2 regions of the Glaciecola sp. SC05 genome follow, and region 1 is predicted to be linked to the other one. Evidence: predicted binding sites of a transcription regulator. Region 1 holds the regulator's gene; the other holds the start of a gene.

Region 1 (11,977 bases):
CGCGAGTCGTTTTTAGAGGGGCACATGTTGCCCCTTTTTATGCATAAATTTATTTAGTTTCAATTCTTTGACAAAAAGAATGCGGAGGTTTTAATGGCAGTGGCCACCAACAAACGTTCTATCATGACCTTATTTTCGGACAATATAGATATCTACAGCCATCAAGTACGTATTGTCCTTGCTGAAAAGGGAGTCGGCGTTGAGATCATTTTTACTGATCCAACCCAGCTAAATGAAGAACTTCTTGAGCTAAATCCTTACGGTACGGTGCCTACGCTCGTTGATCGAGAGCTTGTTTTATATAAATCCCATATCATCATGGAATATCTTGATGAGCGCTTTCCTCATCCACCATTAATGCCTGTATATCCTGTATCGCGTGGTACAAGTCGTTTAATGATGCATAGAATTGAGCAAGATTGGTATAGTTTAGCAGGTCGTATCTTTAGAAAAGAAGAGGGCGCTGATGACGCTCGCACAGAGCTCAAAGAAGCGATTCTTAGTTTAGCACCTGTATTTAACGAAACACCTTACTTTATGAGTGAAGAGTTTAGTTTAGTCGATTGTTATTTGGCGCCGCTGTTGTGGCGTTTACCTGCACTAAGTATTTCGCTCAGTGGAACGGGTTCTCGGGAAGTGAACGCGTATATGAAACGTATATTTGAACGCGGTTCATTCAAGGCATCATTGACTGACCAAGAGCGTGAAATACACAACCCGTTATAGTACATCGCAAGACTTTTTATATAAGGAATTAACTGCATGCAAGGTATGTCATCAAATCAGCCTTATTTGTTGAAGGCTTTTTTCGATTGGATTATCGACAATGGCATGACACCTTATATGGTAATTGATACCAGCAGATCTGGGGTAGAAGTACCCCATGATTTTGTTAAAGATAACCAAATTGTGCTGAACGTATCACCTAACGCATGCGTAAACTTTTATATGGACCTGACACAAATCACTTTTCAAGCGCGATTTGGTGGTCAGCCTATGCTGATAAAATTTCCTAGCGTTGCGGTTACGGCCATTTACGCCAAAGAAAATGGTGCGGGTACGGTGTTTACCCCGGCTATGATGGGCACTGAAGAACCTGAACCAAATAAGCCTGAGTCACCAAAGCCTAAAGCAAATGGGCCGGGTAAAAAAGCGAGTTTACGCGTCGTAAAGTAACAATTTAGTCAACGAGCTCCATCACTCGAACAACCTTTGTGACGCCTACTACATTTCTTGCCACTTCAACTGCTGCCGTTGCTTCTTGCTTAGTTAACTGACCCATTATAAACACCTCACTATCTTCAACTATTAAGTCGAGTTTAAGTAGCGGTACCTTTTCATTGGTGGTCATTAGTGTACGTATTTTAGTGCTAAGCCAAACGTCGTTCATCGTCGCAGATGCCGGAATGGGGTTACCTAATCGGATCTGATTGTGAACTTTGTTCACATGAGCAACTCGTGTCGCTGCATTAGTCGCAGCATCAATAATACTTTGTTGTTTTGCCTGACCGGTTAAGAGTACTTGCCCATTGTAAACATGGATGCTGATAGACGCGTTTTCGTCGACCTTAGCGATAGCATTGACCGCTGAATTAACACGCGCTTCCATGGTTTTATCGTCAATTTGCGTACCAACTGTTCGACGATCACTGGCTGACGCTGCTGCCGTTCCGGCTGCTCCAACGGCAACTACTGAAACACACGCGCTTAACTGTGAACATATTAAAAGCAATACAATAGATCTGCGCACTGCTGCTAGTCCTCTGAATGAATGTTAGGAAACAAAGTGTTGTCAATAGATTCACACAAATTGTGGATCACTAACAAATGCACTTCTTGTATACGAATTGATTTGGAAGATGGCACACGAATTTCGACATCATTTTCGCCGATAAGTCCTGCCATTTCACCGCCATCTTTACCTGTTAAAGCAACGATGGTCATATCTCGGGTTAAAGCCGCTTGCATTGCGTTAATAACATTTACCGAATTACCACTGCTTGAAATCGCTAGTAGAATGTCGCCTGGTTGACCTAAGGCTTTTACTTGCTTTGAGAACACTTCATCATAAGAGAAGTCATTGGCAATAGAGGTAATGGTTGAGCTGTCTGTAGTTAAGGCAATTGCGGGTAATGGCGGGCGATTGCGTTCGTAACGATTTAACAGCTTGGATGAAAAATGTTGAGCGTCGCCTGCTGAACCACCGTTGCCGCAGCTTAGTATTTTATTCCCCGATATGAGCGCGTCAATCATCATCTGAGCGGCTTTTTCAATTGGCTCTGGCAATTCTTCTAAGGCAGCAATTTTGGTTTGAATGCTTTCTGTAAAGTTCTTTTTGATGCTTTCAAGCATTTAAGCACCGCTCCTGTTGCGGGTTTATACATTTTTGATCCAATTGAGCTCTTCCCCGTCTATAGCGACTAAGTCTATTCGCATATTTGTATGGTGGCAGTTTAAATCAAGTAACTGCAGATAGCACATGATCGCCTTTGTTAGTTTACTTCTTTTTGAACTAGTAAACATTTCAGCTGCATGGCCATGGCTACTGCTGGCTCGGTATTTGACTTCAACAAACACCCATTGTTGCATGTCTTTAAAAATAAGATCGATTTCACCGCTTTTTACAGAAAAATTTTGTTCAATAAAGTCCAAGCCTTGTGCAATCAAATACTCTTTTGCCTTATGTTCAGCTTGATTCCCTGTTTGTGTTGCATTCCATTGCGGTATTGCCATTTAGGTCCCTGTATTAATCGCCAAAGTACTCAGCTTTCTTTCTACATTGCCATTGTCATCGATTGATAAGCTCCCGGTGAGGCCATTTATGCTAATTTGATTAAATACGCTCAGTTTGACAATTTGTTGAGTAAGCAAAACGGCATCGTAGCCGAACGCGAAAAGGCGTAAATAAGTGCTCGATGGCTGATTAAATAGCGTATCGACTTCTTGAGCCAATTGACTGTCTCTGCCATCGGGCAAAACAAAAGGCATATCTACAAAAATAAGATTTCGAAGATCCCTTAGACTGTTCTTATTTTGTTTATGATTATAGCTCAGCGAGGTTGCATATACCGGTATCTGCTGTCCAGTAAACAAGCTCATACTGCTCTCAATAATTGGGTTAATTAACTCGAGCTCATTGGGGCGGGCAAATACCACAAAGGCGTCTACGTCTCGCCTATTTCGCGTTACGCTAAATACGGTTTCGTTTACTAAGTTAGACAATTGGTTGATACGCTGTTGGCTTTGCAAAACATCTAATGCTGAGGTAATGCCTACTCGCATTGATTTGTTATCCGCATACCTGACCAAACTTGGCGCAATTGTATTGTGCTGAGTTTGCTGATTTTTCCATGTCTCTAAAAATGCATCAGCCATGCGTTGGGTAACAGCTGAGTCATCGTGGATCAGTATTGGATGTTTAATGTCTTGGGTAAACATCTGTCTCGCTAACGCTTGAGCCTCTTGCTCTGGGGACAATGCAAAGAAGTTGACTAATGCTTGTGAAATTGGCTCGCTAGTTAGGCCGTTTAGGCTATTGCCGTCTAAGTGGTTTAGATATATTCGCAAAGCGCCTACAGGCAGAATGGCTTGCGTTGCCTCAATGTGCGATTTTAAAAGCGGTCCGATGATGGTTGTGTAATTTTGCATCGATTCTTGATTGATAGACTCCGTTAATTCGTTTTCAGAGCCCGTGTCAATAAATACAAGGTTGTTTGTCGGGAATTCATCTGTGCTCAGCCCCTCTGACATATCGTTAGAGGCGCTCAGCATCTGTTGATAGTAAGCTGCTAACATTCCCTGCTTTATGGCTTCACCTTGGCTAGCGAGTCTTCCTGACAATGGCAAAAGCACGGCGGTTTGTTGTTGTTTATTGACATCAAGCGATAAAAACAGGCTAAGCTGTTCCGGTAAGCGATTAAATTCACCCTTAGTTTGTGCATTCTCGATTAATCTAAGCAACCTTTGTTGGCGTTGAGTGTCATTAATGCTGGGGTCTTCAATGATACTGAACAGGGCTTGATATCTAAGCAAGTTAGGGTGAGCATCCATCATGCTCTTTCTTTGCGTGACGTTTAAGCGGCTCAGCCAGTCAAAACTCAATTTTGGTAACAGGGCTTCTGACAGGGCAGAAGCAGAAGAAGTGTTAAGAAGCCTATTTAGTGCAGTTTGATAGTCTCCTTGCATGCTGTGTAAATAGGCCTGAGTAAATGCTAGCCTCGCGCTCCAACTGTCATCTAAGGTACTTTCATCGATATCCCCTAGCCAATTAGCCAATAAACGCGAAACTGCAGCAGGGATGGGAACAGACACCGCTGAGGTGTCTGTGTTTAGCTGCAAGGGACCTTGCTGATTTTCAATTTGTATAATTATACACTCGCTGCGTATGACATTGGCTTTTGCCAGCGGCTCAACGCTGCTCAATAGCGGCATTGCATGCTTAATTACGGTATTTGATGATGCACACTGATTTTGCGCTTGGTATTGAGCGGCTAAGGCAATTAATGACTGCTGAAGATTTTGTTCATTTTGAGTGCTTGCAAATTCGGCCATAACTGTACTGATTTCACTTGAAGTATTTTCGGTACTTTCTTTCGCTTCAGGCTGAATAACAGTAACTTGCTGTTTTTTTTCTGTTGGTGTGCTGGAGCAGCCCCAGATGCTGGCAGCAATTACAACTAACCCTATAAATCGATAAATTTTCACAACATCCCCTGCTTGTCGCTATCGCCTGTGCCTATCTAGTTTATCGCGGTCTGGATAAATTTCTAGCGTCTAGCGCAGATTCTATACCAAAGGTCATGTAGAATATCAGCTTTGTTGTTATAAGAGTGAAGAAAATGTTGCAAACTGGATGCTTATATATCGTGCCAACGCCGATTGGCAATCTCTCTGATATAAGTGCCAGAGCCTTAGAGGTGCTGCAGCAAGTTGATTTAATTGCTGCAGAAGATACGCGGCATTCATCTAGATTGCTTGGGCACTATCAAATATCTACCCGCACCATCAGTATGCATGCTCATAACGAACATCAGCGCACAGGTCTGCTCATTGAAAAATTAAAACAAGGGATGGCGATTGCGCTGATATCAGACGCAGGCACGCCCCTGATTAGCGATCCAGGATATGAATTTGTAAACACCTGCAGAGCTGAAGGGCTAAATGTTATTGCTCTGCCTGGACCTTGTGCTTTGACCACCGCGCTTAGCGCGTCAGGACTGCCAACCGATACCTTTACATTTTTTGGATTCTTACCGGTTAAGCAGCAAGCTAAGACAGAACAACTGCTCAAAGCAGCACAAGCAGGGCATACCTGCGTATTTTATGAAGCACCAAGGCGCATTACAGATACCCTAAAGCTTTGTAAAGAAGCTCTGCCAGAGCACACTCATTATGTACTGGCAAAAGAACTAAGCAAAACATTTGAAACCTATGTTTCCGGTAACATCGATACCTTGTTGGCTTACTTAAGTGCAGATCCTGGCCATGTAAAAGGTGAATTTGTACTGATGCTGCATTGCAAGACTTTGCAAGCAGCAGGCTTGCCAGAATCCGCCATTAGTCTGCTCAAAGACCTATTGCCTCTGCTGCCGCCTAAACAAGCGTCTGCTGCGGTAGCGAAGCACTATGCAGTCAATAAAAAACAGTTGTATGAATTGAGCTTATCTTTGAAAACACCTGAATAACACTTAGACGTTATCAAAAAGGTCTTGAACGCGCTGGCGTAAATCTTCGATTTTATTAATATTAGCCGGCGCAATAAAAATGGTGTCGTCTCCCGCAATTGTGCCCAATACGCCGTCGGTATGGCTCAGTGAATCCAATAAACGAGCGATAAGTTGCGCTGCACCTGGGCTGGTGCGAATGATCACCATTACATTGTTATGCACAATATCCAATACGAGTTGTTTAAGCGGGCTTTTGGCGGTAGGCATCCCCAGCTCTGGTGGCAAGCAATAGACCATATCGCCGCGAGCATCTCTTGCTCTTACTGCACCAAATTTGCTGAGCATTCGAGATACTTTTGACTGACTAATATTGTCAAAGCCTAGGGATTTTAAAGCGTTTACAATTTCACCTTGAGAGCCGTAACTTTCAGTGGTCAATATTTCGCGGAATGCTTTTACTAGCGCGTCTTGCTTATTTGAAGTCATGCAATAGGATTCATTGAGTAGTCATGATTGGCATTGTGCAATATGCGATGCTGATTATCAATTTATCTCGAGCAGCACTTAACATAAATAAATTGATTAAAAAAGCTATCAGACTATTGTTTGATTGAGATATCGCCCTATATAGATTATTCTCACGCTCGAATTTAATACCCTCAAACAGGAGATTGAACATGAAAGTAGCCGTATTAGGCGCTGCCGGTGGTATTGGACAAGCATTGTCACTACTACTCAAAACTCAGTTACCAGCAGGTTCTGAACTATCTTTATATGACGTTGCACCCGTAGTACCGGGTGTCGCTGTTGACCTTAGCCACATTCCTACCGATGTTGATGTAAAAGGTTATGGTAAAGATGATTTAGCAGGCGCGTTAACAGGTTGCGATATCGTATTAATTCCAGCCGGTGTCCCCAGAAAGCCAGGAATGGACCGTTCTGATTTATTCAATATTAACGCTGGGATCGTTAGAAACTTAATTGATGCATGCGCAGATAATTGTCCAACAGCTTGCATTGGCGTGATCACTAACCCTGTGAATACCACCGTTGCAATTGCCGCAGAAGCACTGAAAGCAAAAGGTGTTTATGATAAAAACAAACTGTTTGGTGTTACCACGCTAGATGTGATCCGCTCTGAAACTTTCGTTGCTCAGCTTAAAGGTAAGAGCACCGCTGAGGTTCACGTTCCGGTCATCGGTGGGCACTCAGGCACGACGATCCTTCCCTTACTTTCTCAAGTTGCAGGTGTAAGCTTTACAGATGACGAAATTGCTAGCCTTACTACTCGTATTCAAAATGCGGGAACCGAGGTCGTTGAGGCAAAGGCTGGCGGTGGTTCTGCTACATTGTCTATGGGCCAAGCCGCTGCTCGTTTTTGTTTATCTCTAGTAAAAGCAATGCAGGGCGAAGATGTTACTGAGTACACCTATGTGCAGGTAGACGGATCTGATGATGCGCCATTCTTTGCTCACCCGGTTAGATTGGGTAAAAACGGCGTTGAAGAAATTTTATCATATGGTGCTTTAAGCGCGTTTGAAGAAAAAGCTAAGAACGATATGTTAGATGGCCTGCGCGGTGATATTCAGTTAGGTGTTGAGTTTGTTAACGGTAAATAATCTGTAGCCGGCAGATCAAGTTTCATCCAAGAATATGCGCTTCGACAAGGATGTCGAATCCTATTCTATATGCTCAATACTATAAGCTTAGACAACGCTCGAATTCACCTGATTTCGGCCTTTTCGTTTGCTCAAATATAGCTGCTCATCAGCCAGTGTAACCAGTTCTTTCATTTCTAGCGTAAAGTCATTTTGAACTCGAATAACCCCACAGCTAATCGTCAGGTCGATCATTTTGCCATTGTATAGTGGTTTGTGAAGCCCAATTGCGCGATGAATTAATTCAATGTGATCTAGATGTAATTCTGGTTTGTCGCAGGCCAGAAGTAGTACAAATTCTTCACCGCCGTAGCGAGCAAAAATATCAGTGTCTCGTCGACATTTGCTGGTAATAATATCTGCCACGTCGACTATGCAAAGGTCTCCTGCAGTATGCCCATAGGTGTCGTTAATTTTTTTAAAGAAGTCGATGTCAAAAAGCGCTAAAGAAAAAGATTTTTTATGACGTTGGCAGTATCGGTGAGTTTTATCAGCTAATTGGTCAAATGCCCGCCTATTGTACAAGCCGGTCAATGAATCGGTTTGCGATACCGTCAATAGCTGAGCGTTAACATCTTGCAGCTCTTGTGTTTTTTCTTCTACTTCTTTTTTTAGCTGTAGTTGAAAGTCCTTTGAAAGCGTTTGTGTCGTGATGACATTTTCAGTGACTTTGATCATTTCTTGGCTGATTTTTGCAGCAGACAATATCTCAGTCGACGTTTTGCTTCCCTGAATAAACTCTTCGAGATTACGCAGTGGTCGAGTAATCTTTGCCGCTAAACCTTTCGATAGCAGGGTAATTAAGATCATGCTGAGCAAAACGGTGATACTTACAAATACAAAATAAGTGTTTGTTCCTACAAACACCCTACTGGGTGGGGTAAGCGTATATATTTTCCATGCTTGCTCTGTCAAATGCTCTTGGTATAAATACGACTTCCCTAATATTCCGATTTCGGGCATGTTAAATGTGGAAGGTTGAGAGCCCGAATCTTGTTGAAACTTATCGAGCTTATTGAAAGTAAATTCTGGCGAGCTATAAATAATTGAGCCAGCGGAGTCGATCAAAATAATATAAATTTGGTTATTTTGGATGGCGTTAATTAAACTGATGTCAATTAGGCTTTCTAATTTAATTGCGGCTTGTACTAAGCCTTTGAATTCATTATTTTTCAAAATTGGCGCAGTCAGAGCGACAATATCTAATGAACCTAAGCCGCGGCCTTCTAACGCGTCTGAAACCACCGGTTTTTTTAGTGCTTTTGTTAGCTGAAAGTAGCTGCGATGGGAAATGTTAACGTTAGATAAATCTGGCAACATGGCTGCGTAGCGTTCAGGTGCGGCAAACTGCAGGTTAGCGTTTTCGTCGGTTATCACCATACTTTCGATATTGATACTCGCATTGGCTACAGTATCTAATATTTTGGCGTGCTCATGAGGATCTGTCGTGTTGGCAATTAAAACCGCGCTTGCGTTGAGCGCATGAATTTTATCGTTAATCAGACCATTTATACTGCGATCTAATTCACTTGCCGCTTTTTCCAATTCAAGATTAACGGTTGTGGCAGCGTCATTTGTAGTCCGCCAAGTAAAAAATAAGGCCACTAGAAATACCGGCAATAACACGCTTATTAGATTAAGCTCAAACACTAGCTTCGAAAATTTAGGAGGCGCCTCAAAATACCTCAGCTGACTATTGTTGGGCAATAACCAGTAAATTAACAGCGCAATTAAACCGCATATGTAGCTATTTAGTACAAATGTTAAGGCAAGAAAAATCGATGTTTGGATAGTTAGAGACAGTTCAAGATAAACTAAAGTGCTCGTGATGGGTAGCCCAATAACCAGCCAAAATATGGAAAGCGCAGTAACAAAGCGGATCCCCGCATACATCATTGCCGTAATCAGCAAAAATTCCGCAATCGCTAACCAAGCAATAGTTAGCGATGTGGACAATATGAACAGCGGAGCAACGCTTGCTAGCAAAACAAAGCTGGCAAAACGCGCGGGTAATATCAATAGAGCTAGCAGCACCGCGGCGCTGCCAAAATAAAGTTCGACCTTTCCGTAGGCATCGATCACTAATGTGCAATTTAAAATAAACGCAAACACTCCTAGCAAAAAGCCGAATAGGAACGGGCGATACTTGCTGAACAGTTGTGATTGAGAATGGGTTTGCATCATATGATTAAGTATAAACCAGTGTCTTTTGTGCGCCTTCAACACCTTGGTTATCGGCATTTAGGTCGCTAACATGAAATTTAAGCAGGAGGGGTTTACACGTGCTCATATCATTCTTTCTCATTTTTATGGTGTTAAGATATCAACGGACGCTACCGTTATTCTGGGCCGATAATAACAAACGTCAATATTACCCGTTCCTTTGTATTGATAGAATTCATTTTTAAGGGTGCGGGCATCGCTCAGACGCTTTTGAAAAGCTTCACTATCAGCTGCATTTCGAGATAGCAGCATTTGCTCAGTCATGTCCACTTGAGTACCAAGCTTTGCCCAGATGATTTTACTGCGCGGTTTGCCCTCATCAATGACGCCGCTGTTGACATTAGGATTACCCCTGATCATCGACTGCAGGTTTTCTAGGCCGTAAACTACCTGTGCGAACACCGACATATTGCGGTCTAAATGCCTAGGTGCTTGCCCTATAACAACATAAAAATCAGTAGTAGCTGAATCAGCCTCATTGTTTCTAGCCATTCCCACTGCACCCGGGCAATGCAATAACCATTCAAGATGTTCCGTTTTGCTTTTTCCAGCAGGAAAACCTTCAATAAAACCCGTTTGCTCGGCTAAAAACTCCGGGGACTGAACCATTGTAAATGTAGACTCGGTAATTACTTCTCTGGTGAATTCAGCTGCTAGTGGCTGGCGGTGTTGAGACTTTTTTTGCTCACTTTGATCGCCGCCCTGTGCAGCAAAACCATCAATAACTCGATAGAAATCTAAGCCGTCATAAAAGCCTTCCGCTACTAAGGCTTTAAATCTGGCTACATGCTTAGGCGCAATTAAAGGGGCCATTTCAAAAATAACTAAACCTTCATCAGTGCTTAGATAAACCAGATTTTCTTGTGAAAGGCTCTGCGCTGATAGTTTCTCGGAGGCATTAACTTTTATGCTCAGCAGTAGCCAAGCGGCGATGATTAAGGTACTGGGTTTTTGCATATGAACTTCCTGAGTGTTAACGCTTTTTCATTCTTTCGCTTTGCGCAATGCGTTTTTCGGTACGCTTTTCTTTTCGATCTTTTTTATCTGGCGTTAAGGAGCCGTCTTTAAACTTTTGTTTACGCTTATCTTTCTCGGTGGCTTTATTTGCTGCAGCCTCTGCCATTTCTAATTTTTCTTTGATCAGCATGCTTGGGGTTTCAAGGGTTATTCGGCCTAGTTTGCCTAAGCGAAGCTCGTTGATTAGCACTTCACATATTTTATGTAAATTAACCCGCCCGCCTGCCATCAATGCGCCTCGCTTTGCAGCGGCAAGTTCTAAAAATTCAATCTCCGTATCGGGGATACTGTCGAGCTTAAATCGAGCCTTCATTAATTCTGGATAAGCCTTTATCAGATAGTCGGCCGTATAAAATCCAACGTCGTCATACTCCATAGCCGTGTCTTTGACTGCTCCGGATGCTGCCAGTCGATATCCGGTGTTAGGGTTCTCAAGCTTGGGCCATAATACGCCTGGGGTATCAAGCAGCACAATGCCGCTGCCTAAATTAATTCGTTGCTGCGACTTGGTTACGGCTGGCTCGTTGCCTGTTTTGGCAATTACGCGTTCGGCTAAGATATTGATGAGCGTCGATTTACCTACATTGGGAATGCCAATAATCATTGCGTTAATGGTCTTTATAGAGGCTTCTTTGTGGGCACAGGTCTTGCGAATAAGTTCGATGATTTGTTTGGATTTCGCAATATTATCAGTAGACGTCGTGAAGGTTTTTACGCCCACCTCAGACTCTAAATGAGCTTGCCACTCGGCAGTAATATCAGGGTCGGCTAAATCTGATTTGTTGAGGATTTTTAGGCAGGGTTTATTACCTCTTATTTTTGCTATTTCAGGATTTTCGCTGGAATACGGAATACGTGCGTCGAGCACCTCAATTAGTATATCAACCTGACTAAGGACTTGCTTTATCTCTTTAAGAGCTTTGTGCATGTGCCCTGGGAACCAATGAACCGCCACAATAATTTTCCTATCTGGTGCAATATTAAGGCATGTTGCTGCCAACGACATGCGTAGCATACTAGATTCACGTAGAAAAAAGCAGTGCTACAGGTTGTTATTAATATCTCGACTGGCTCTAATAAATGCGTTCGAATGCTCGTAGTCACTTTTTGCTAAACGATCATACAGCACCACATTTGCAGTAGCGGCGAGGTTCATACTGCTAAACGTGGGGATATACACAGTGTACGCACACTGATCTACAATATCTTTTGGGATTGAACTGTCCTCGGGCCCAAAAATGTAAAAAGCATTTTCAGGGTGCACAAATTCAGGTAAGGGTATCGCGTCCTCTGCTAACTCTATCGCGATTCTCGTGGCACCAAGGGGTGTCATCGCCAACAGATCATCCACCCCAATTGTCGGAATCTTATGCCTTATACCCTTTGTGTCTTGGTTAAACTGTCGCGCATGCC
Region 2 (11,977 bases), on a different contig from region 1:
GGTATATTCCACGCTTATAAAATCATATCCCGCTGACAAATTTATTTCGTTATATTCGGTGTCAAAGTTACCCGTATATTGATACGTTGTAAGGCCTGCACCTAAAGATAAGCCGCTTTCAAACTCAAAACCATAACCGCCGTATAAATCGATTTCCAATCCATCTTCAACATCTGCGGCCCAAACACCGGCATAAAATCCGCCGGAAGTGACATCAATACCACCATTAGCAGTTGCCGTAGTATTTTGGACTATGCCACGAAAATGATATTCGCTTAGCAGACCGACATTGGCAGACCACTCGGTTTCTGCCACAGCGTTCGAGCTAGCCAGGGTGCTTACTAACAATGACGCCGCAATAAGTGTTTTTTTCATGTTTACCATGTGTATTCTCCGTGTTTTCTCATAAAGTGTGTTGATAGCGAAGCGTCTTTTATTTTAGTTTTATTAGCGCCGATGAGATTTCTTTATGCAAAACCAACACCAAACTGAAAAAAATGTGATGATTTATTTTAAGTCTTTGTAATTTAATTATTATTTTGTAAATCATTTAGAACACTAAAAATAATATTTATAAAAATAGCTAGCGATAACTGAGCTTGTCGCACCATTTTGTTACACTATCACCAAGAAGGGGCAATCTTTGTCCTTTGCCTAACTACATAAGTTCGTTACACTTTTGTCTATTCGTTATATTTACTCTTTTATGAGGTTTTCATGTTTCCAGCCCTAATCGCCCCGTCTATATTATCAGCGGATTTTGCGCGTCTCGGGGAAGACGTTGAAGCGGTGCTAAATGCAGGTGCCGATGTCGTGCACTTTGATGTAATGGACAATCACTATGTGCCGAACTTAAGCTTTGGCCCAATGATTTGCAGCGCATTAAGAAAATATGGCATTAGCGCTGATATTGATGTGCATTTAATGGTAAGTCCGGTAGATGATCTTATCGAACGCTTTGCCGAAGCCGGTGCCAGTATGATTAGCTTTCACCCAGAAGCGACTCAACACCTTGACCGCAGCATCGAGTTAGTCAAAAGCCATGGCTGCAAGGTGGGCTTAGCGCTAAATCCGGCTAGTTCTTTGAGCCTTTTAGATCACGTATTACACAAACTTGACTATGTATTAATCATGTCGGTTAATCCTGGCTTTGGTGGTCAGGTGTTTATTGAGCATAGCATTGAAAAGATAAAGGCTTTAAAATCGCGTATCGATGACGCCAATTTAAACGTTCGCATAGAAGTCGATGGCGGCATCAACAGCAAAAACATTGCGCGCGCCCGAGCGGCGGGTGCTGATATGTTTGTAGCAGGCTCTGCTATCTTTAATACCGATGATTACCAGCAAACCATTACGCAATTAAAACAACTTATTAGCTAGGAAATAACTGTGACGAAACCTGCAAGACCAGTAGTATTAAGCGGCTGCCAACCCTCTGGCCAGCTCACCATGGGCAACTATATGGGTGCATTGCGCCAATGGGTTGATATGCAGACTACTCACGATTGTTTGTATATGATTGTCGATTTACATGCCATTACTGTAAGACAAGAGCCAGAGCAGCTTAAACAGGCCTGCTTAGACGGTCTAGCGCTTTATTTAGCCTGCGGTATTGATCCTGACAAAAGCACCATTTTTATGCAGTCGCATGTACCCGAGCACGCCCAGCTAGCTTGGGTATTAAACTGCTTTACACAAATGGGTGAGCTTAATCGCATGACCCAATTCAAAGATAAATCTGCAAAAAATGCCAACAACATTAATGTCGGTTTATATGCTTATCCTGTGCTTCAAGCTGCCGATATTTTGTTATATCAGGCAAATGAAGTGCCCATTGGCGAGGATCAAAAACAACACTTAGAATTGACGCGCGATATTGCCACACGATTTAATAATATTCATGGCGATATATTTACGATGCCCGAGCCATTTATTCCTAAGTCTGGCGCACGAGTAATGAGTCTACAAGACCCAACCAAAAAGATGTCAAAATCAGACGAAAATCCTAACAATGTCATAGGTCTTTTAGAAGACCCAAAAAAACTCACCAAAAAAATCAAACGGGCGGTAACTGACTCTGACGAACAAGCTCGCATTTACTTCGACACAGCTGAAAAGCCCGGCGTATCTAACTTGTTGTCTTTACTCTCGTGTGCCACTGGGCGAACTGTAGAGGAGCTAGTACCCGAGTATGAAGACAAAATGTATGGGCATTTAAAAGGCGATGTTGCTGAAGCTGTGGTGGCTATGCTAACGCCCATTCAAAGTGAATATCAGCGCATTCGCAGCGATAGTCAGTATCTGCAAAATGTAATGCATAACGGCAGTGCTAAAGCTCAGGCCATTGCGTCCGATACATTAAGCAAGGTATACCAAACGCTGGGTTTTGTGCAGAGGTAATTGCAGGTGGTGTTAATAATCGATAACTACGATTCATTTACATTTAACCTAGCCCGTTACTTTGAAGAACTCCAGCACTCGGTGACCGTTGTAAAAAATGATGCAACAACAATAGATGAGCTGCGTCACTTGAATTTTGACCACTTAGTGATCTCACCTGGTCCATGTACTCCTAACGAGTCAGGCATTTCTCTAGCTGCTATTTCAGCATTTAAAGGTAAGTGCCCCATTTTAGGAGTGTGTCTAGGTCATCAGGCGATTGCCCAACATATGGGCGCGAAAGTGACACAGGCGAAACATATTCGTCATGGCAAAACGTCAAATATTCAATGTGACAATCAGTCTATTTTGTTTGCAGATTGTAAACCTAGGTTTATCGCCACGCGTTATCATTCTTTGATAGTGGAAAAATCTAGTTTACCGACTCAGTTTCATGTGAGTGCTTGGTGTGATGATTGTAATATGACCGAAGTCATGGCAATTGAAGATCGCAAGCTTAGATTATACGGCGTGCAGTTTCACCCTGAATCTTTGCTTACCGATTGTGGACACCAAATACTGCAGAACTTTTTAACACTTGGATAGTGAATGAAAAAGAGCGTTTCACAGTTAGCTGCCATATATAACAATCGATTTGAACAACTCCTTCTGTCGCTGGATGAGGCTATTTTACTGGCGGGCCAAAAAACTGAAACCATGAGGATGATGGAGGACTCTGAACAAGCAGAGTCGCGACGCAAACTTTTGATGGTTGAGGAGCTCGCAAATAAACAGCGTGAAATTGCCGCTACCCAAGAGAATAATTTCCTTCATCAAATTGAAGCCGATTTTCATCGCACATTTATACCTGACCTCGAAAAACGCTTTCTCGATACTGAAGATTTACTTTATAACGTGCTTGAGTTTGACTTGGCGATTGGCAAACTGCTCGATATTTTATACACCGAATCGTGCTCTATTTCGAGATTGGTAGAATGTATTGAAAAAGTCGAATGGCTAAAAATTTCTTTACTGAAGTTTGTACGCCAGCCGAAGTATCGCAGAGTAGACTCTCAAGGGCACCCTGTGATTTTAAAGACATTACACAGTGCACTGAGCTTTATAGGCGTAGAAAGTTTGCGCTCACTGGTGCCGGTTCTTATCGCAAAGCATTGTATGCCTCCACATTCGGAGTTTACCCCTGATCTACAAAAGAACCTTTGGCTGTACACCATAGGAACGGGAAATATAGGTAAGTCCTTGGCTGACAAACGCGGGATAAGACCTCACTTTGGGTTTAACCTCGGCTTATTTTCGACCTTGGGTCGTGCCATTATTGCTACCCTGTATTTACGCTCATTCGATGATAAGTTGCGTGAGCGCATTATTGATGCACGTAGAAAAAACAATCCCAATCAAGCCAAAGCGCTGGCATCTTTAAAGCCTTCTCATAAATACATTATGACACTATGGAATAAGCATGCAGTGAACATTAACTCTGCTGTCTTTAATCAATTAAAATGTAAGTGGCTTTTAATAGGAATGGGATTTGAAGACTACACTTCCATCCGCTCAATTAGCTTTAAGTTTCTCGAAGAGCACAACTTACACCCACTTACTAAACTGCTATTTAATGCGCAAGGCTACATGCAGTTTAAGATGATGCAAACCCATAAATTAATGAGCAAAGAAGCTTCGATGCTTTATTTGCGAAACTTTGGGATAAAATCAGACGATGTTGCGGTAGTAACAAAGATAAACTTGACTGGTATCGAGCTTAAGATCACTGAAGTATCTGAAGAAATCTGACCTTGCCTAAATTAAGGTGCAAAATATTTTTGCATGAATATGCGCTAGCGCACCTGCAAACTCATTTTACTGACTGATAACACACCGAAATAGCGTCCTCAGCGGTCGTAATTCAAATATCTCCTCGCTCAGTCAGGCGGTTTACATTCTGTTTTTTATTGCCCTTAAAATATAATTATTCACTTCATCTGCAAATATCTGCATCCTTAATAAAAACAAGCTCTCGGGGCCTTTACTATTAGCGACTAACGATAATTATTCTGGCATACTAGACGGCCAATTTGTCGTTATATCGGCAAATCCTGTAGCGTTTTCTAATGGTTAGAAGCCGCCAGATTCGTTTTTAAAGAAAGCAGAGGTATTTACATGCAAGTCACCAGAGACACCTTCAATCAAGTAATGGTACCTAACTACAATCCTGCGGCTATGGTGCCGGTGCGCGGAGAAGGCTCTCGCGTGTGGGATCAAGAGGGTATTGAATATATTGATTTTGCCGGTGGCATTGCGGTAAATGTCTTGGGTCATTGTCACCCAGAGCTTGTCAAAGCACTAGCCGAACAAGGCAGCAAACTTTGGCACTTAAGCAACGTATTCACGAATGAACCTGCACTTCAACTCGCGCAAAAACTCACTGACGCGACGTTTGCCGATAAAGTCTATTTCGCAAACTCAGGCGCAGAAGCCAATGAAGCGGCATTAAAATTAGCCCGCAGATATGCACTCGACCACTTCGGCCAAGAAAAAGATCAAATCATTGCTTTTGCTAAGGGCTTTCATGGTCGCACCTTTTTTACCGTAACAGTTGGCGGCCAGCCGGCATACTCTGATGGCTTTGGACCAAAGCCCGGAGCGATTGTGCACTGCGAGTACAATAATTTAGACGCGCTTAAAGCGCTTGTCTCTGAGCGTACATGCGCCATCATGATGGAGCCAATGCAGGGTGAAGGCGGCATTATCGTGCCTGATGTAGCATTTATAAAAGGCGTTCGAGCCCTATGTGATGAACATAATGCCTTGCTTATTTTCGATGAAGTACAATCCGGCATGGGCCGTACCGGTAAGTTATTCGACTACATGAATACCGGCGTCACGCCAGACATTCTTACCTCTGCAAAGTCACTCGGTGGCGGCTTTCCGGTAGGTGCTATGCTTACAACTGACAAAGTATCGGCCAGCTTAAAACCGGGCACTCATGGCAGCACATACGGTGGCAACCCATTGGCCTGTGCAATTGCCGAGAAAGTTTTCGATATCGTCAATACATCAGAAGTACTCGAAGGGGTACTTCACAAAGAAGCGCTGTTCCGTGAAAAGCTACATGCGATAAATGAAAAGCATCATGTCTTCTCAGAAATACGCGGTAAGGGCATGCTCTTGGGCTGCGCCCTGAATGACAAGTACAAGGGTCACGCAAAAGATATTATGACTGCTGCAACTGAGCAGGGCTTAATGTGCTTAATCGCGGGTATGGATGTAGTTCGTTTTGCGCCATCTTTAATCATTCCTGACGAAGACATCATTGAAGGTTTAGAACGCTTCGAGCGCGGTATTGCTAAATTCATTGCTAACGCTGAATAAGGCGGGCAATCTATATGTTGATTATCCGCCCTATCAGGGAAAGTGATTACGATGCGCTTTACGCCATTGCTAAAGAATCAGGCATTGGTTTTACATCGTTACCAGTAAATGAAAAGCTACTTAGAAAGAAAATTACAGATGCCCAGCTAGCATTTGCCAGCAACCCATCAGAGCCCGGCGCGCAAAGTTATTTATTTGTCATGGAAGACAGCGAAACCGGTGAAGTGGTGGGTACCTCGGGTATCGAAGCCACGGTAGGATTACAAGATGCGTTTTATCACTATCATGTTAGTAAAGTGGTACATGCTTCAAGAGAGTTAGGCGTTCACAATACCGTAGATATTTTAAGTTTAGGTAACGACTACACCGGCGTAAGCGAAATATGCACTTTATTTTTACGCGAAAAAGCACGCAAAGGCCTCAATGGCCGCCTGTTGTCAAAGTTTCGCTTCTTGTTTATGGCTCAGCACCCGCATCGATTTTCAGACACCGTTTTTGCAGAAATGCGCGGAATTTCTGATGAAAATGGAAAAAGCCCGTTTTGGGAATGGCTTGAGAAACACTTTTTCTCAGTAGATTTTCCTACCGCAGACTACTTGACCGGTATCGGCAATAAAGTGTTTATTGCTGAGTTAATGCCCAAATATCCCATATATATTAATTTACTCTCCAAAGAGGCCCAAGCCGCGATTGGCAAGGTGCATGAGAAAACCAAGCCAGCTTTAAGATTGCTTCAACAGGAAGGTTTTAAGAACCGAGGCTACGTTGACATTTTTGACGCTGGACCGACGATTGAAGCTGATGTCGCGAACATTACTACCGTTCGCAACAGCAAGGCGCGTAAGGTGCTCATCAAGGCTAATTTTAGTAGTGAAAATGCAAGACAATATATTGTCATCAATAATGAGATTGCTAACTTTAGAGCCTGCTTAGCGCCGGTGCAAATATCGGAAGCGGGCGAAGCCGTTATGAGCCAAGAAACCGCCGATGCGCTGTTGCTAGACCCTAACACCGACAATATAGTCCGCCTCACTGCCTGCGCAGCGAAAACCAGCTAAATTACGCATAATCAATAGGGAGTCCCCTTGTGACCGATATCAACAGTGAAGCAACGCATTTTATTAACGGACAGTGGCAAAGTGGTCATGACGAACTTTTTAAGTCAATCGATCCAGCTAAAAATGTAAGCATATGGCAAGGCAAAGCAGCCAGTGCAGAACAAATAAACGAAGCTGTTAAAGCAGCGCGCAATGCATTTATCAAATGGTCTTTGGCAGAGTTTAGTGAGCGCTTAGGGATTATTAAGCAGTTTGCAGTATTACTCGAAGAGCATAAACCTATTTTGGCTAAACTCATCGCTCAAGAAACCGGCAAACCTGAATGGGAAACGGCCACAGAAGTGGGCGCTATGATTGGTAAAGCAAGTATCTCAGAACGCGCATACCATGAGCGAACCGGTACCGTCGAAAACCCTATGCCAGCAGGGCGCGCAGTATTAAGGCATCGACCACATGGTGTAGTGGCGGTTTTTGGGCCCTATAATTTCCCGGGGCATCTGCCGAATGGGCATATTATTCCCGCACTGTTAGCGGGCAACACGGTGGTTTTCAAACCCAGCGATTTAACACCTTTGGTAGCAGAGTATACGGTTAAACTATGGCAACAAGCGGGTTTGCCCAACGGTGTGTTGAATCTAGTACAAGGTCAAGTAGATACCGGTAAGGCACTAGCGGGTCATGCACATATTGATGGCTTGTTTTTTACTGGTAGTTCAAACACCGGTAAATTATTACACGAACAGTTTGCGGGTAATCCCGGCAAAATTCTCGCGCTAGAAATGGGCGGTAATAATCCGCTGATAGTTACCGATGTAGCGGATACTAAAGCCGCGGTTCACGATATCATTCAATCTGCTTTTGTTACATCAGGTCAACGCTGCACCTGTGCACGTAAACTGTTTGTCCCCCAGACTGAAGCCGGTGATGCGCTAATTGCCATGCTGGTCAAAGCCACCAAAAAAATACGAGTTGGCCACTATGATGATGCTGAGCAACCGTTTATGGGCGCTATGATATCTTCACGAGCTGCATCATTGATGGCCGCGGCACAGCAGCACTTACTCAATATAGGCGCGACCTCGTTGGTTCAGTTAGTACACCAAGATATCAACACAGGATTTGTAAGCCCTGGGATTATCGATGTTACGGCTATTGCAGCTGATATGCCAGACGAAGAGCATTTTGGGCCACTTTTAAAAGTGATACGCTATACCGATATTGATCAAGCTATCACCCTAGCCAACAACACAAAGTTTGGTTTGTCAGCGGGCCTTCTAGCTGATAGCCAAGCCGATTATGACTACTTTTTGCCTCGCATTCGGGCAGGTATTGTGAACTGGAATCGTCCAATTACCGGCGCTTCTAGCGCGGCACCTTTTGGTGGTATAGGCGAAAGCGGTAATCATAGAGCGAGTGCCTACTATGCGGCAGACTATTGCGCATACCCTGTTGCTTCTGTAGAACTTGAAAAAGTGGCTTTGCCCGCAACCTTGAATCCAGGCTTAGATCTCGATCTCTAAGAGCAAGGATTGTCGTCAACCTACATCACCAATTTGCGTTGCCCCTCAAGACCCATTGCAAGAATGAATGGGTCTGTCTTTTGTAGGGCGATAAAATCTTGTTTGTTATTTAAATCTAACCACTTTTGCTGAATTAAGCTTTGCGCAACCGCGCCCCCTAGCGTCGCGCCGGGGCCTAAAACAATCAGTTTGTCAGGGGAGAACTCCTTTATAGAGACTTCAATTGCCTTGGTAAAATTATACGTGTCGACAACCTGAGTACCCAAAGTATAGTCGTAAAGTGATTGTGGATCGCAGCTATAGGGTTGCCATATTTGTCCCAAACCGTCTATTAGCGGAACATGGGGCGCCTTGAATAGGCTCGGTGCTAAAAGGGCCTTTGCTTTTACCGAAATCTCATTTAACAACGGTGTATGAAACGCCGCATGATTAAACAAATTCATCGGATAACGGTCCTGTACTTTCTCAAGTGCTTGCTCTAAGGCCTTTAAGCCCTTTTTATTGCCCCCAAACACGACGTACCCGCCGAGTTTAATCGATACATAAACCTCACAACCTGACTTACTATTTATATCTATTAGCACGCGTTCTGTTGTGTCTAGCATTTTCTGATCTACGCGCCAGTTTTCATCGCTTATCGGATAAATCATTTGACCACCAATAACGCCCTTTACCATCATCGAGCCCATGGTATTGATAAGCTCAATAGCCGCCATCGCATCAAGTGCACCCGCTGCAGCTAGGGCAATATACCAGCCCATAGAATTACCAGTAACGGCCACGACCTCGTATTTGTCACGATTAATTGCTTGAAAGTCTGCAATCGCACATGCGTAAATCAAAGCAGACGCGTTTTCTCCGGCGGTATGCGTGCGCATATTGAACTGATCAGCCTGGTCCAAAGATTGAATGCTCACTTGCCCCTGCTGCTTACGATAGGCGTCAATGTTGGCAACAAATTCGACTTTGTCAGGATGTAAACGTTGCAGGTAGCCTAAATCTTCCTTGTTGTAAGTTCCGCGACCAGGACAAATCACGACCACTCGCTTTTTTTGCTGAATCGCGTTCATTAGGCGCTCCCTACTTTTGCTGTTATTACATCAAGCATAGGGCTCGCTTGCTTGCCCACTAATATCAATGCTTCCTCTACGATTTGCTGAGTTGAAGGTAAAACGTGATAGGCCGCATTACCTAAGGGAATAAAACTGTCGTGAGCGGCAATACGGCTTATGTTTACGTTGCTTTGAGTATGGGCTGACTCTGCTAGCAGGGTAAATAGCGCCTCACTGATAGACCCGGTTTTTCGACACTCATCCACAATCAACACATTTTCGCATTCGTTTGCCTGCTCAATGATGCCTTTTTCATCAAGCGGAGCAAGCCAGCGCAGGTCAACCACGCGACACTCTACTCCCTGCTCAGTGAGGAGTTTTTCAGCTTGTCTTGATAAGTAGTAACCGTTTCCATAAGAAAGGATGCACAGACGTTTGCCTTTACCATACACACTTACCCCTTGGCTCTCAGTAATGCTTTTAGCAGATTCAGCTTCCGATAGTGGCGTTACGTATTCTGAGGTCCACAGTCCGTCCCCTTCAGCGTGCAAGTCTTTTGTCATATACAGCGCGATAGGTTCTAAAAAAACCACTAAACGCTGCTGTTCTCGTGCCAATCGCACGCTTGCTCTCATCATTTCGACGGCATCAGCACCGTTCGATGGGCAGGCCAGAATTAGCCCCGGAATATCTCGAAATACTGCAAAGGAATTGTCGTTATGAAAGTGTCCACCAAAGCCCTTCTGATAAGCCAAGCCAGCGATTCTAATGACCATTGGATTGCTAAATTGCCCGTTCGAGAAGAACGGTAAGGTGGCGGCTTCACCGCGTATTTGGTCTTCTGCATTGTGTACATACGCTAAAAATTGAATCTCAGGAATAGGTAAAAAACCGTTGTGCGCCATACCGATGGCTAAACCCAGAATAGACTGCTCATCTAACAAGGTATTAATCACCCTATTTTTACCGAAACGTTCACAGAGTTTGCTGGTAACATTATATACGCCGCCTTTGGTGCCAATATCTTCGCCACACATCACGATATTTTCATTCTCAGCCATCAGGTCCATTAATGCCCAGTTTAGCAACTTAGCCATGTGTTGTTTTTTGCTGATATTATGTTTTTCATGGGCAAACAGTGGTGCTCTTTGTTCATCGCTTAAGGGCTTGTGGTATTTAGCATGCTTGGCTGAATAGGAGATGGCCGGCGCAATACTGCCTTTCACCGCTTCGGCACTGTCTAATTTCGGCTTTGTGATGGCTTGTAGTGCAATACGCGCTATTCGTTGTTCAATCTCTTCGTAAATACGGATAATTTGCTCAGCGCCTAAAATGTCATTTTCAAGCAATATTCGTGCAGTGTGTAACAAGGGATCTTGAAATTCTGTTGCTTCGATTGCCGACTCTTTCCGATATACAAACTCTGCATCAGATCCTGCATGGCCTAAAATTCTGACTGTGCGCATATGCAAAAACACTGGCTTACCGTATTGGCGAGCCAAATGTTCAGCGTGTCTCGCTTTAAGGTAAGTATCTAAAACATTGAGACCGTCGCAATAAAGGTAAGTCAAACCCGCTCTATTTTGATAGTTGGCAGCAATCCACCCCTCAGGAGTTGAAGTAGATATGCCAATGCCATTGTCTTCACAAATATACACAATTGGCATCTTTATGGATTGATACGCTGCCCATGCGGTGCTGTTCAATGCGCCTTGGGTAGTAGAATGATTGGAAGATGCATCGCCAAAGTTACAAATAATGACGCTGTTTTCAGGAATGTTTCCTTCTAATGCTAAGCGTTTAGCCAGGGGAATGCTGTAAGCGGCGCCCATTGCTTTTGGCAGATGAGAGGCAATGGTGCTGGTTTGCGGCGGTATGGATAAAGCTTTGCTACCAAGAACTTTATGACGGCCACCTGACATTGGGTCATCTTTAGAAGCGGCGAATGATAACAACATGTCGTATAGCGGTGTTTGACCCGGAACCTGCTTGCTTCTCTGGATCACAAACGCACCACTGCGATAGTGCAAAAACGCCATATCAGTGGGCTTGAATGCTTTTGCATAAGCAGCGTTACCCTCATGGCCAGAGCTACCAATAGTATAAAAGCTCTGTCCATTTTTTTGCATAATTCGTGACTGCAAATCCAAATGACGACTCATTACCTGAGACTCAAAAATATCGACAATTTCACTGTGACTTAAGCCAACATCACTGGGGGATAACGTAACGCTCGAAGTGGGTAATTTTGCGCTGCGAACAAAATTGATAAAGTTATCTCTTACCAATTGATTACGATTAGACATGTTGGCTCCACATATAGGTGACGCGATTGGGCTTGCTACTTTCACAAGCCCTAGTGTTGATTTCAGCCTTGCTGGTAAATTCCCTAAGACCTATTTTTGGGCGAAGGTCGTTGGAACAGAACTGTTTAGAAAAATGCTTGAATACCCGTTTGTGCCCTGCCTAAAATTAAGGCATGAACATCGTGAGTACCTTCGTAAGTATTCACCGCTTCTAGGTTCATTACATGGCGAATGACATGATATTCGTCGCTGATACCGTTACCCCCATGCATGTC

What was found. Region 1 encodes ArgR, which controls arginine synthesis, uptake and breakdown. Its sites were predicted from a motif close to ANTGAATANNTATTCANT; they were not measured.
Region 2: AB9H30_RS05215 (aspartate aminotransferase family protein) is a predicted target of ArgR. The motif match lies at 4,355-4,372, and genes of this name have one in related genera.

Annotation. Positions count from the first base shown of each region.
Region 1 is NZ_JBGIYY010000016.1:67,293-79,269, reverse strand. Features, by position in the region: gene sspA (stringent starvation protein SspA) at 94-726, shown strand; gene AB9H30_RS14630 (ClpXP protease specificity-enhancing factor) at 763-1,176, shown strand; gene AB9H30_RS14625 (BON domain-containing protein) at 1,181-1,750, opposite strand; gene AB9H30_RS14620 (phosphoheptose isomerase) at 1,756-2,352, opposite strand; gene AB9H30_RS14615 (YraN family protein) at 2,377-2,733, opposite strand; gene AB9H30_RS14610 (penicillin-binding protein activator) at 2,734-4,704, opposite strand; gene rsmI (16S rRNA (cytidine(1402)-2'-O)-methyltransferase) at 4,839-5,684, shown strand; gene argR (transcriptional regulator ArgR) at 5,688-6,152, opposite strand; gene mdh (malate dehydrogenase) at 6,344-7,285, shown strand; gene AB9H30_RS14590 (diguanylate cyclase) at 7,373-9,565, opposite strand; gene AB9H30_RS14585 (peptidylprolyl isomerase) at 9,632-10,504, opposite strand; gene ylqF (ribosome biogenesis GTPase YlqF) at 10,521-11,519, opposite strand; gene AB9H30_RS14575 (RNA methyltransferase) at 11,607-11,977, opposite strand, start outside.
Region 2 is NZ_JBGIYY010000004.1:116,263-128,239, reverse strand. Features, by position in the region: gene AB9H30_RS05240 (TorF family putative porin) at 1-375, opposite strand, end outside; gene rpe (ribulose-phosphate 3-epimerase) at 718-1,380, shown strand; gene trpS (tryptophan--tRNA ligase) at 1,390-2,400, shown strand; gene AB9H30_RS05225 (aminodeoxychorismate/anthranilate synthase component II) at 2,407-2,985, shown strand; gene AB9H30_RS05220 (HDOD domain-containing protein) at 2,989-4,188, shown strand; gene AB9H30_RS05215 (aspartate aminotransferase family protein) at 4,555-5,766, shown strand; gene astA (arginine N-succinyltransferase) at 5,781-6,824, shown strand; gene astD (succinylglutamate-semialdehyde dehydrogenase) at 6,863-8,344, shown strand; gene AB9H30_RS05200 (ACP S-malonyltransferase) at 8,365-9,414, opposite strand; gene AB9H30_RS05195 (thiamine pyrophosphate-dependent enzyme) at 9,414-11,702, opposite strand; gene AB9H30_RS05190 (acyl-CoA dehydrogenase) at 11,828-11,977, opposite strand, start outside.